Regions from separate parts of the Paenibacillus wuxiensis genome, predicted to be linked through region 2. Evidence: riboswitches for the same ligand, from Rfam matches in the RefSeq annotation. Region 2 holds a riboswitch; the other holds the start of a gene.

Evidence for each region. A riboswitch is a leader RNA that binds a small molecule or an ion and turns the genes downstream of it on or off. The one in region 2 is predicted to bind thiamine pyrophosphate.
Region 1: another riboswitch for thiamine pyrophosphate. It lies ahead of ABN764_RS14445 (ECF transporter S component); the one in region 2 lies ahead of ABN764_RS07410 (hypothetical protein).

What each region holds. Positions count from the first base shown of each region.
Region 1 is NZ_JBEFZI010000006.1:66,865-71,235, forward strand. It holds gene ABN764_RS14435 (response regulator transcription factor) at 1-304, opposite strand, end outside; gene ABN764_RS14440 (MFS transporter) at 550-1,971, shown strand; TPP riboswitch at 2,190-2,303, shown strand; gene ABN764_RS14445 (ECF transporter S component) at 2,394-2,990, shown strand; gene ABN764_RS14450 (ABC transporter ATP-binding protein) at 3,055-4,371, shown strand, end outside.
Region 2 is NZ_JBEFZI010000003.1:246,295-250,665, reverse strand. It holds gene ABN764_RS07420 (stalk domain-containing protein) at 1-547, shown strand, start outside; gene ABN764_RS07415 (ZIP family metal transporter) at 637-1,371, opposite strand; TPP riboswitch at 1,709-1,822, shown strand; gene ABN764_RS07410 (hypothetical protein) at 2,019-2,219, shown strand; gene ABN764_RS07405 (ABC transporter substrate-binding protein) at 2,189-3,247, shown strand; gene ABN764_RS07400 (thiamine-binding protein) at 3,410-3,703, shown strand; gene ABN764_RS07395 (ABC transporter permease) at 3,700-4,371, shown strand, end outside.

The sequences.
Region 1 (4,371 bases), on a different contig from region 2:
ACGGCTTCCGCATATACTCATCCGCTCCAGAATCAAGAGCTGTCAGCTCATCTTCATGCTCTCCCTTGGCCGTTAGCATGAGCACCTTTAACTTCGAATTCGATTTGATTTCTCGACACAACTCAATCCCGCTCATCTGCGGCATCATCCAATCGAGCACTGCCAAGTCCAGCGGCTGGTTGTAATAGATCTCAAGCGCTTGATGCCCGTTCACTGCCGTAAAAGTTCGAAAGCCCTCTTTATCAAAATAAGCCGCTAAAATTTTCAACATATGCGGCTCATCGTCTGCAATAAGTACATTCATTTACTTTGTATCTCCTTATTCTTACCCTTGTCTGTCTTGCATTGAGTGCAGTCTATATTATTGCATTTTTAATTGAATAAGGAAAATCCCACTGCTATACTGGAAGCAACAATAATTGGGAGGCGTTAAGATGAAGTGCGTAACATCAATTGGGGCAGGTAATAATCGGGGATAACGCATAACACCCCTGTAAACTGCGCAATTCCCCTTTAGCAAGAGAAAGGGGATTCCTATTCGTGGAACAAATGAACAATGACAACCGCATCGAGGCGGCAGAACAAGAACAACCCGTGTATGCCTTTTCCAATGTGAAGAAATCGATCGCGTGGTTAAGCTTTTTAGCATTTTTCAGTGTGTTGAATGAGACGGTGTTCAACGTATCCTTGCCCGACATCGCACACGATTTTAGTATCACTCCGGCCATTGCGAATTGGATCAACACATGCTTCATGATTACCTTCGCGCTCGGTTCCATCATTTATGGCACCCTGTCATCCCAATACGGCATTAAGAAGCCGCTGCTCATCGGTGTGCTCATCTATGGTAGTGGCTCGTTGCTCGGTTTCTTCGCCCATGACTACTTGTCAGTTGTATTGGCAGCCAGATTGATACAAGGTGCCGGGGCTTCGGCTGTGCCCGGACTCATCATGGTTATGGTCACTCGCTACGTTGGAGAACAGCATCGAGGCAAGGCGTTTGGCATGATTGGTTCTATGGTAGCGCTTGGTGAAGGGATTGGCCCAGCTGTAGGCGGTGTACTGGCAGATTATGTGCATTGGTCCTACCTGTTTGTCATTCCGGTAATGACAATAGTCAGTCTCCCCTTCTTCTTGACCGCACTGCCGCAGGAGCCTTCTCGCAATGGGAGAACAGATATCATCGGCATTGCCTTCTTGTCAACAGGCATTATTCTATTTACCTTGTTTACTACGACATATGTCTGGTTCTATCTGGTCTGCAGTATGATTCTCGTTCTTGGGTTTGCTTTGCATATCCGCCGTATTCGCGAACCGTTTATTGCTCCGTCCCTGTTCGCTAATCGCCCATATGTACTTGGCACGCTTGCTGGTTCCATTTTGCTAGGAACGGTAGCTGGATTTATTTCCATGGTTCCTTACTTCATGCGGGATGTACATCAACTTTCGACCGCTGTTATCGGCAGCGCGATCATTTTCCCAGGGACACTCAGCGTTATTCTGTTCGGCATACTCGGTGGAACTCTCGTTGATAAGAGAGGAACTTCATTTGTATTTGTCGCTGGAATAGGTCTCGTCACATTCAGTTTCGTCACGCTCCTTGCGTGGGGGAATGATTCTCCATGGCTGATGACGTTCGCCCTCGTGCTCGTGTTCGGAGGGTTGTCATTCATTAAGACGGTTATCTCTGCATCCGTTGCAGAATCACTAGCACCTGACCAAGCAGGAGAAGGAATGAGCATGCTCAGTTTTGCATGCTTTATGGCTGAAGGCATCGGCATCGCTGTAGTCGGCGGTCTGCTTACACATAGTTGGCTGTTGACTTCACTGACACCTACCGTTGCCGTTGCCAATGAAGCTTCATTTCCCTTATACAGTGGCCTGATTATGCTGCTCATAGCAGTCCTTGCTTGCGGAGGGATCGTATACAGCTTGTCATTGAGACGACATTCTACATCTTCACACGATTAACAATTCATGAGGATCAGGACTTATTCCTGATCCTCATTTTGTTCTATTCTCTCTTCAAATCTCCTAAACACGCTCCTTATCTCCTTATTCCCCTCTTCTATGTTGTCTAGCGAACGATTACAACCATTGACTTCTTTCCCTATCCTATTTTTATGTTTTTTGTAAACATTTCGTTGTCAACCTATCATGAATATTGTATGATATGAGCAATTGCATAGTCATACAAATTCGGGGGCTTGAGGAATCAGGCTGAGATTGTAGATGAGTATACCGCTACTGACCGTGAATCTGATCTGGATAATGCCAGCGTAGAGAATCTGTATTTGTCGTGTGATCATGCTCTGCTGTGATCTAGGACTCTTCTACCGTCTGGTTGCCAGACGGTTTTTTTGTATGCTAGCTATACAACAAAGGAGAGGGTTATGTTGCCAGAACAACAGAGAAGCAACAAATTAAAGTTTACGGATATTCTCATTACCGTGATGATCGGGGTCGTATTTGGTGTGATCTTCAAAATGTGGGAGAGCGTCTACAGTCTCGCAAAGCCGTTGTTCCCACAAGCAGGACAATTAACATATGGCATGTGGTTTATGGCTGGCCCATTCGCGTACCTAGTCATTCGCAAGCCCGGCGTCTGCTTCCTTGCAAGTCTTGCTGCCGCTAATTTATCGGCTATTCTTGGCTCTGCTTGGGGACTAGAGACGATTGTGTATGGCTGTGTACAAGGTCTGGCGGCAGAATTGGCATTCGCCTTGACTGGATACCGCAAGCACAGCATCGTCATCGCAGGCATCGCTGGCATTCTGTCCGCAGTCGGCTCATTCATTATCGATCTCGGTTACGGATATGCAGATTACGAGACATGGGTGCTCGTCTTGAAGTACGGACTTCGTGTCATTAGTGCGTTCATCTTCGCTGGCGTATTTGCCGGCTTGCTCGTTCGTGCATTGGAAGCGACAGGGGTAACCAAATCCATACGTCCTGTGTCCAAAGAAGATTACGCGGTACTTAATCAATAGCACGCATAATATGAATAGATAGAATTTGTGCGTACGCCACATATTCGGAATAAGGTGGTTACACATGCAACAGGAATCTCATGCGAATTCATCTGCATTTGTTGACCGCTTGCGCCTAACATTTCCAGGAGAGGATTCCTTGCTGTTCAAGGACCTCTCCTTCCACATTTCTACCGGTGAGAAGGTACTGCTCCTCGGGCCAAGCGGTTGCGGCAAATCAACACTGCTGCAAGTATTAAGCGGAATTATGCCCCACTCTATCGAAGTGCCGATGAAATACGATCAGATTAAGCTTCCTTCAAGCTGGGGCTTCGTATTCCAAGATCCGGACAGCCAGTTCTGCATGCCATATGTAGATGAAGAGCTCGCCTTTGTACTGGAAAATCTCTCGATCCCCTATGATCAAATGCCAGCATACATGACAGGCATACTTGAAAGAGTGGGATTGCAGTTCCACAATCTGCATACAGAAATCCATACGCTATCCCAAGGCATGAAGCAGCGGCTCGCGCTTGCGTCCGTCCTGCTGCTAGAACCAGAGGTGTTGTTCCTCGATGAGCCTACAGCACTTCTTGATCCAGAAGGAACAAAGCAAGTCTGGGACACCGTGAAACAAGCTGCCGATTCCTCCACTATTCTAATCGTGGAGCACAAAATTGAGCATGTTATCGACATTATCAATCGTGTGGTGCTTTTCGACAGCACTGGACAAATCATTGCGGACGACGAGCCGAAAAATGTATTTCTACATCATAAAGATAAGCTCATTGAGTATGGCATTTGGTATCCAGGTGTATGGCAGGACTACATTCATTCAGAAGCCTACCAAGCCATATCGCAGCAACGAACGGCGAACGGATATCAACAATCTCATTGCAAGCAGAACGGTGGGCTTACCTACGCGTGTCTTCAAGCCGTGCAGCCACTGCTCTCTTTGCGTGATTTTAGCGGATACTATGAAGAAATTCGTCGCATATCCGTCCCGAGCGTAGATATTTATCCAGGGGAATGGATTACGATTATCGGAGAGAACGGCGCTGGCAAGAGCACACTATTGTTGTCTCTTATGCAAATTCTGCGTACTACAGGCATGTATCTTATTGAGGGTCAAGAGCTGCCAGCACAGGCTCGCAAGCGATGGTTCCCACGATTCAGAAATACGGGAAAGCAGCCTCCAGCCGAACTCGCCTTCGTATTTCAGAATCCTGAGATGCAGTTTCTAACGGATTCGATCTATGACGAGCTTGCTTATGAGCCTAGGCAGAACAACTGGGATGAATCAGACATTGCACATAGAGTGGAACAGGTCTTGGAATCATTCGATCTGAATATCGGACAGGATCGGCATCCGTATCATTTGTCACTTGGTCAGAAACGCAGA
Region 2 (4,371 bases):
TATAATCAGCACCTCCGACAACAGCAGCATCGGGAGTATAAAAGGATTTTTAGAGCCCCGGCAAGCGATCAGCTTCAGCAAGGATGGGAACTTTGCTTATGTCCTTAATCGCGATCTCTCCATTTCTCGAGTGGATGTGAAGGCTGGTATGATTCTTGATACTGTAAGCGATAAAGATGATATTTATTATGATGTCAAGGTCAATGTTAAAGGCAATCCGATTCAAAGTGAAGAGTATCCTTATTATAAATCCAAAGCCGACATCATTTATGTTCCTGTACGTTTCGTTTCAGAGGCTTTGGGTGCAACAGTGGAATGGAATAATGATTTTCAAACCATTCAAATCAACTACAACGGCAAAATCAATTCAGTTAACGTGGGAGGTAAAACCGCATTGGCAGGTGATCAACAGATCCAACTCGATGGTCCGGTTGAAAAAAACGGGGAACGCACCTTTGTTCCGTTAAGCTTTATTTCGAAAGTCATGGGAGCCAGCGTAAAGTGGGATAATCCAAGCAGAACAGTAAATATTACGCCGGTTAAGTAATGATATAAAACGCTGCCTAGTCAATTGGTAGCCCTTGCATGAGCTTTGATTGATGAACATGTTCTATTAAACGATTGAAGCATCATTGTTTAGAACCAGTCTGTCAATCCAATCATCGTAATAAGGCCAAGAATGAAGGAGACGGTGGCCGACCGCTGATGTCCGTCTCCATGACTTTCAGGAATCAGTTCTTTATACACAATGAACATCATTGCCCCTGCTGCAAAGGACAGCCCATATGGAACCAGATTGCTCACATAAGAGCTAAGTGTGTATCCGAGCATGCTGGTGACAATCTCAACGACGCCTGTTAAGGTGGCGATGCCAAGCGCTTTCCAGCGATTGATGTTCTGATTGACGAGGAATAGGGCGACGAGGAAGCCCTCTGGTGCATTCTGCAATCCAATGGAAAACGCGATTAACGGCCCAAGTGTATCATTGCTGCTCGCATAACTGACGCCGACAGACAAGCCTTCCGGCAAATTATGAAGGGTGATGGCCGCAATGATAAGGAATGATTTCTGTTCGATATTGATGCGAATTCGTTGATTCGGATTCTCCAAATCCATATGAGGCAGGGAATGCTCCAGCCACAGCAGCACGAAGCAGCCAAGCAGTAAGCCGAATGCAATCACGAACACATTAGAGCTGGCAAGCGCTTCGGGGATAAGATTGAACATTGAAGCTGTTGTCATGATCCCTGCTGTATAGGCGAGAAGGATATCCCTCATACGGTGAGACATGCTCCTCATGAACAAGATCGGGATGGCCCCGATGCCTGTGGATAAGGCGGAAATGGTGCTGCCGATTAACGCTTCTGTCATACTACTCTTCATCCCCTTGCTCGAATCCGGTATTCGAATTGAATTGATATTTGGTGATCGTATCATACAGACATCCTCTACGCCAAGAAATCAATGAGGTAATTATTTTGAGCTAAAATGGAAGATTGTCCCTTGTTTCACATGGAACTTTTTTCGACAGGAATCTAGTGAATATGAGCAATCTGCTGTCATAAAGCATACGAATAACGAAGTTGATGGGAGATATAAGCATTGCCCCAATGATCAGCGGACACTTTGCAATTTCTGTTTGTCACTGGACTTTCTGATGGATGAGGACTATAATTACCCGTGTAATATGGTAGCTTCGATAACTGCATATGCACGCTAGGGGTGCTGGAATTTGGCCGGCTGAGATTGTATCCCATTAAGATACCGACCCTTACACCTGATCTGGGTAATGCCAGCGTAGGAAAGACGTTGAACCGCGTCATTATTGTTATAATTAGGTTGCTTGCTTATTCGTCATGCTCTGCATGAATGTGCGCTGCTTTGGGCAGAATGGACATAATTGCTGTACGGATGAACGAATGCCGGATGACCTTATTGACGTGATTCATCGTATGATGCACATTCGCATATACGCGTAGAACGGCACACAAAGCGTCCCAGAGGGGGCGCTTTTTTTTGTGGATCTGAATCGTGTTGCAGGACGGCGGGACGGGAACTTGCTCATCCACACATATACGATCGAGCGGATCGTCCAACTGGTGAACGCGGCAGGCGTTATCGAAGCACTTTCTAATTTCATGATCGGCTCTCCACTAGTGAGGGAAGGAAGAGAAGGGGGATTCATCATATGCAACGGACACGCTTTACACGAGGGTTGATGCTGGCGCTCGTTATCATGATGACATTTGCGCTCGCTGCTTGCGGCGGCAAGGGTCAAGAAGCAGGACAAGGGAGTCAGGCAGAGGGGAACACGACTCAGGAGCAAGGAACGGATAAGTCGAAGGAGAAACGCGACATTAAGCTTGTGCTTGATTGGACGCCGAATACGAACCATACTGGCTTGTATGTCGCTAAGGAGAAGGGCTACTATGAGGAAGAAGGTCTGAATGTTGAGATATTGCAGCCGAGTACTGGCGCATCAGAGGCGATGATCGCATCGGGAGAAGCGCAATTCGGTGTTAGTGTTCAGGAAAGTATTACGATGGCTCGACAACAAAATGTTCCGATCGTGTCGATTGGTGCGATCATTCAGCATAATACATCAGGCTTTGCCGCGCCGAAGGACAAGAACATCAAGTCACCTAAGGACTTTGAAGGGAAAACGTATGGCGGCTGGGGCTCTCCGGTTGAGGAGATGATTATCCGCACGATTATGGAAAAGGACGGCGGCGACTACAGCAAGCTGAAGAGCGTCAACATGGGCAATGCCGATTACTTTACAGCCGTGAAGAAGGATATTGATTTCGCGTGGATCTTCTACGCTTGGACAGGTATCGAAGCAGAGCTTCGCGGTGAGCCGATTGATATGCTGTACGTCAATCAATATGCGAAGGAACTCGACTATTATACACCGGTTCTATCGACAAGCGAGAAGCTGATCAAAGAAGATCCTGAATTGATTAAGGCATTCATGCGTGCTACGTCCAAGGGCTATCAATATGCGATCGACAATCCAGAAGATGCAGCCAACCTGCTGCTTAAAGCTGTGCCGGATTTGAACAAAGACCTAGTTATCGCAAGCCAGAAATGGCTGAGTCCGAAGTATAAGGACGATGCACCTCGCTGGGGCGAGCAAAAGCGTGACGTATGGGCAAATTACATGAATTGGCTCGTGGGGAACAAATTAATGGATAAGAGCATTGATGTAGACAAGGCGTTTACGAATGACTTCTTGCCAGCTTCATAAGCCTATACGGTTATAGGAATCGGCAATGGGCGCATATGCGCCCTTTTGCTGTATATCGTTACCTGTGTATATCGTTACAGGGTATCGATACGAGATAATCGTCACCAAGACCGTTACAAGTTGATCATTACATGAGGATTGAGAAAGAGGAGGAGAAGCAAGATGGCGAACAGTTTAGTAAGCATTCAGATCGTTCCGAAGACGAAAAATGGGGAAGACGTAATTCCCTATGTAGATCGTGCAATCGAAGTCATTCAAGCATCGGGTGTGAAATATCAGGTAAATCCACTGGAGACAACGATGGAAGGCGAACTTAGCGAACTCTTCCGTATTATTGAGGATATGAACAAGGCCATGATTGAGATGGGAAGCAGCAATGTGTTGTCGCAAGTGAAGATTGTGTATAAGCCATCTGGCATTACGATGGATGAATTGACAGTGAAGTACCGGCCATGAGTGGACGTCGAATCGCGAAGATCGGCCCCCCGATCATTGCATTTATTATATTCCTCGCCATATGGCAGGCAGGAGTAATGGTGTCAGGCATTGAGAAATGGATGCTGCCCAGTCCGCTCGATATTGCACAAGAGGCTGTAAGCAATGGGGGCGGTCTGCTTATGCACACATGGGCTTCTGTTCAGTTGACGCTCATTGGCTTCTGTGTAGGCACAGCTGTGGGCCTGCTGCTGGCTTGTGCGCTTCATCCAATGCCGTGGCTGAAGCGGGCGATCTATCCACTTGTCATAGTCAGTCAGAATATCCCGACAATTGCGCTGCTGCCGCTGCTCATGATCTGGTTCGGCTTCGGTCTCATGCCGAAGATTGTCACCATTACGCTGGTGTGCTTTTTTCCCGTATGCGTGGCTACTCTGGATGGTCTTGCCCAGACAGACCGTACGATGATGAATTATATGCGTATGGCGGGCGCGAGCCGGTCGCAGCTGTTCTGGAAGCTGGAGCTGCCCCATGCACTTCCATCTGTCTTCTCAGGCTTGAAAATAGCAGGGACGTATAGCGTGATGAGTGCGATTATTTCCGAGTGGCTCGGGACGGACAAAGGGATCGGCTATTACATGGTACTGCAAAAAGCAGCTTATCGCACGGATCGAATGTTCGTGGCAATC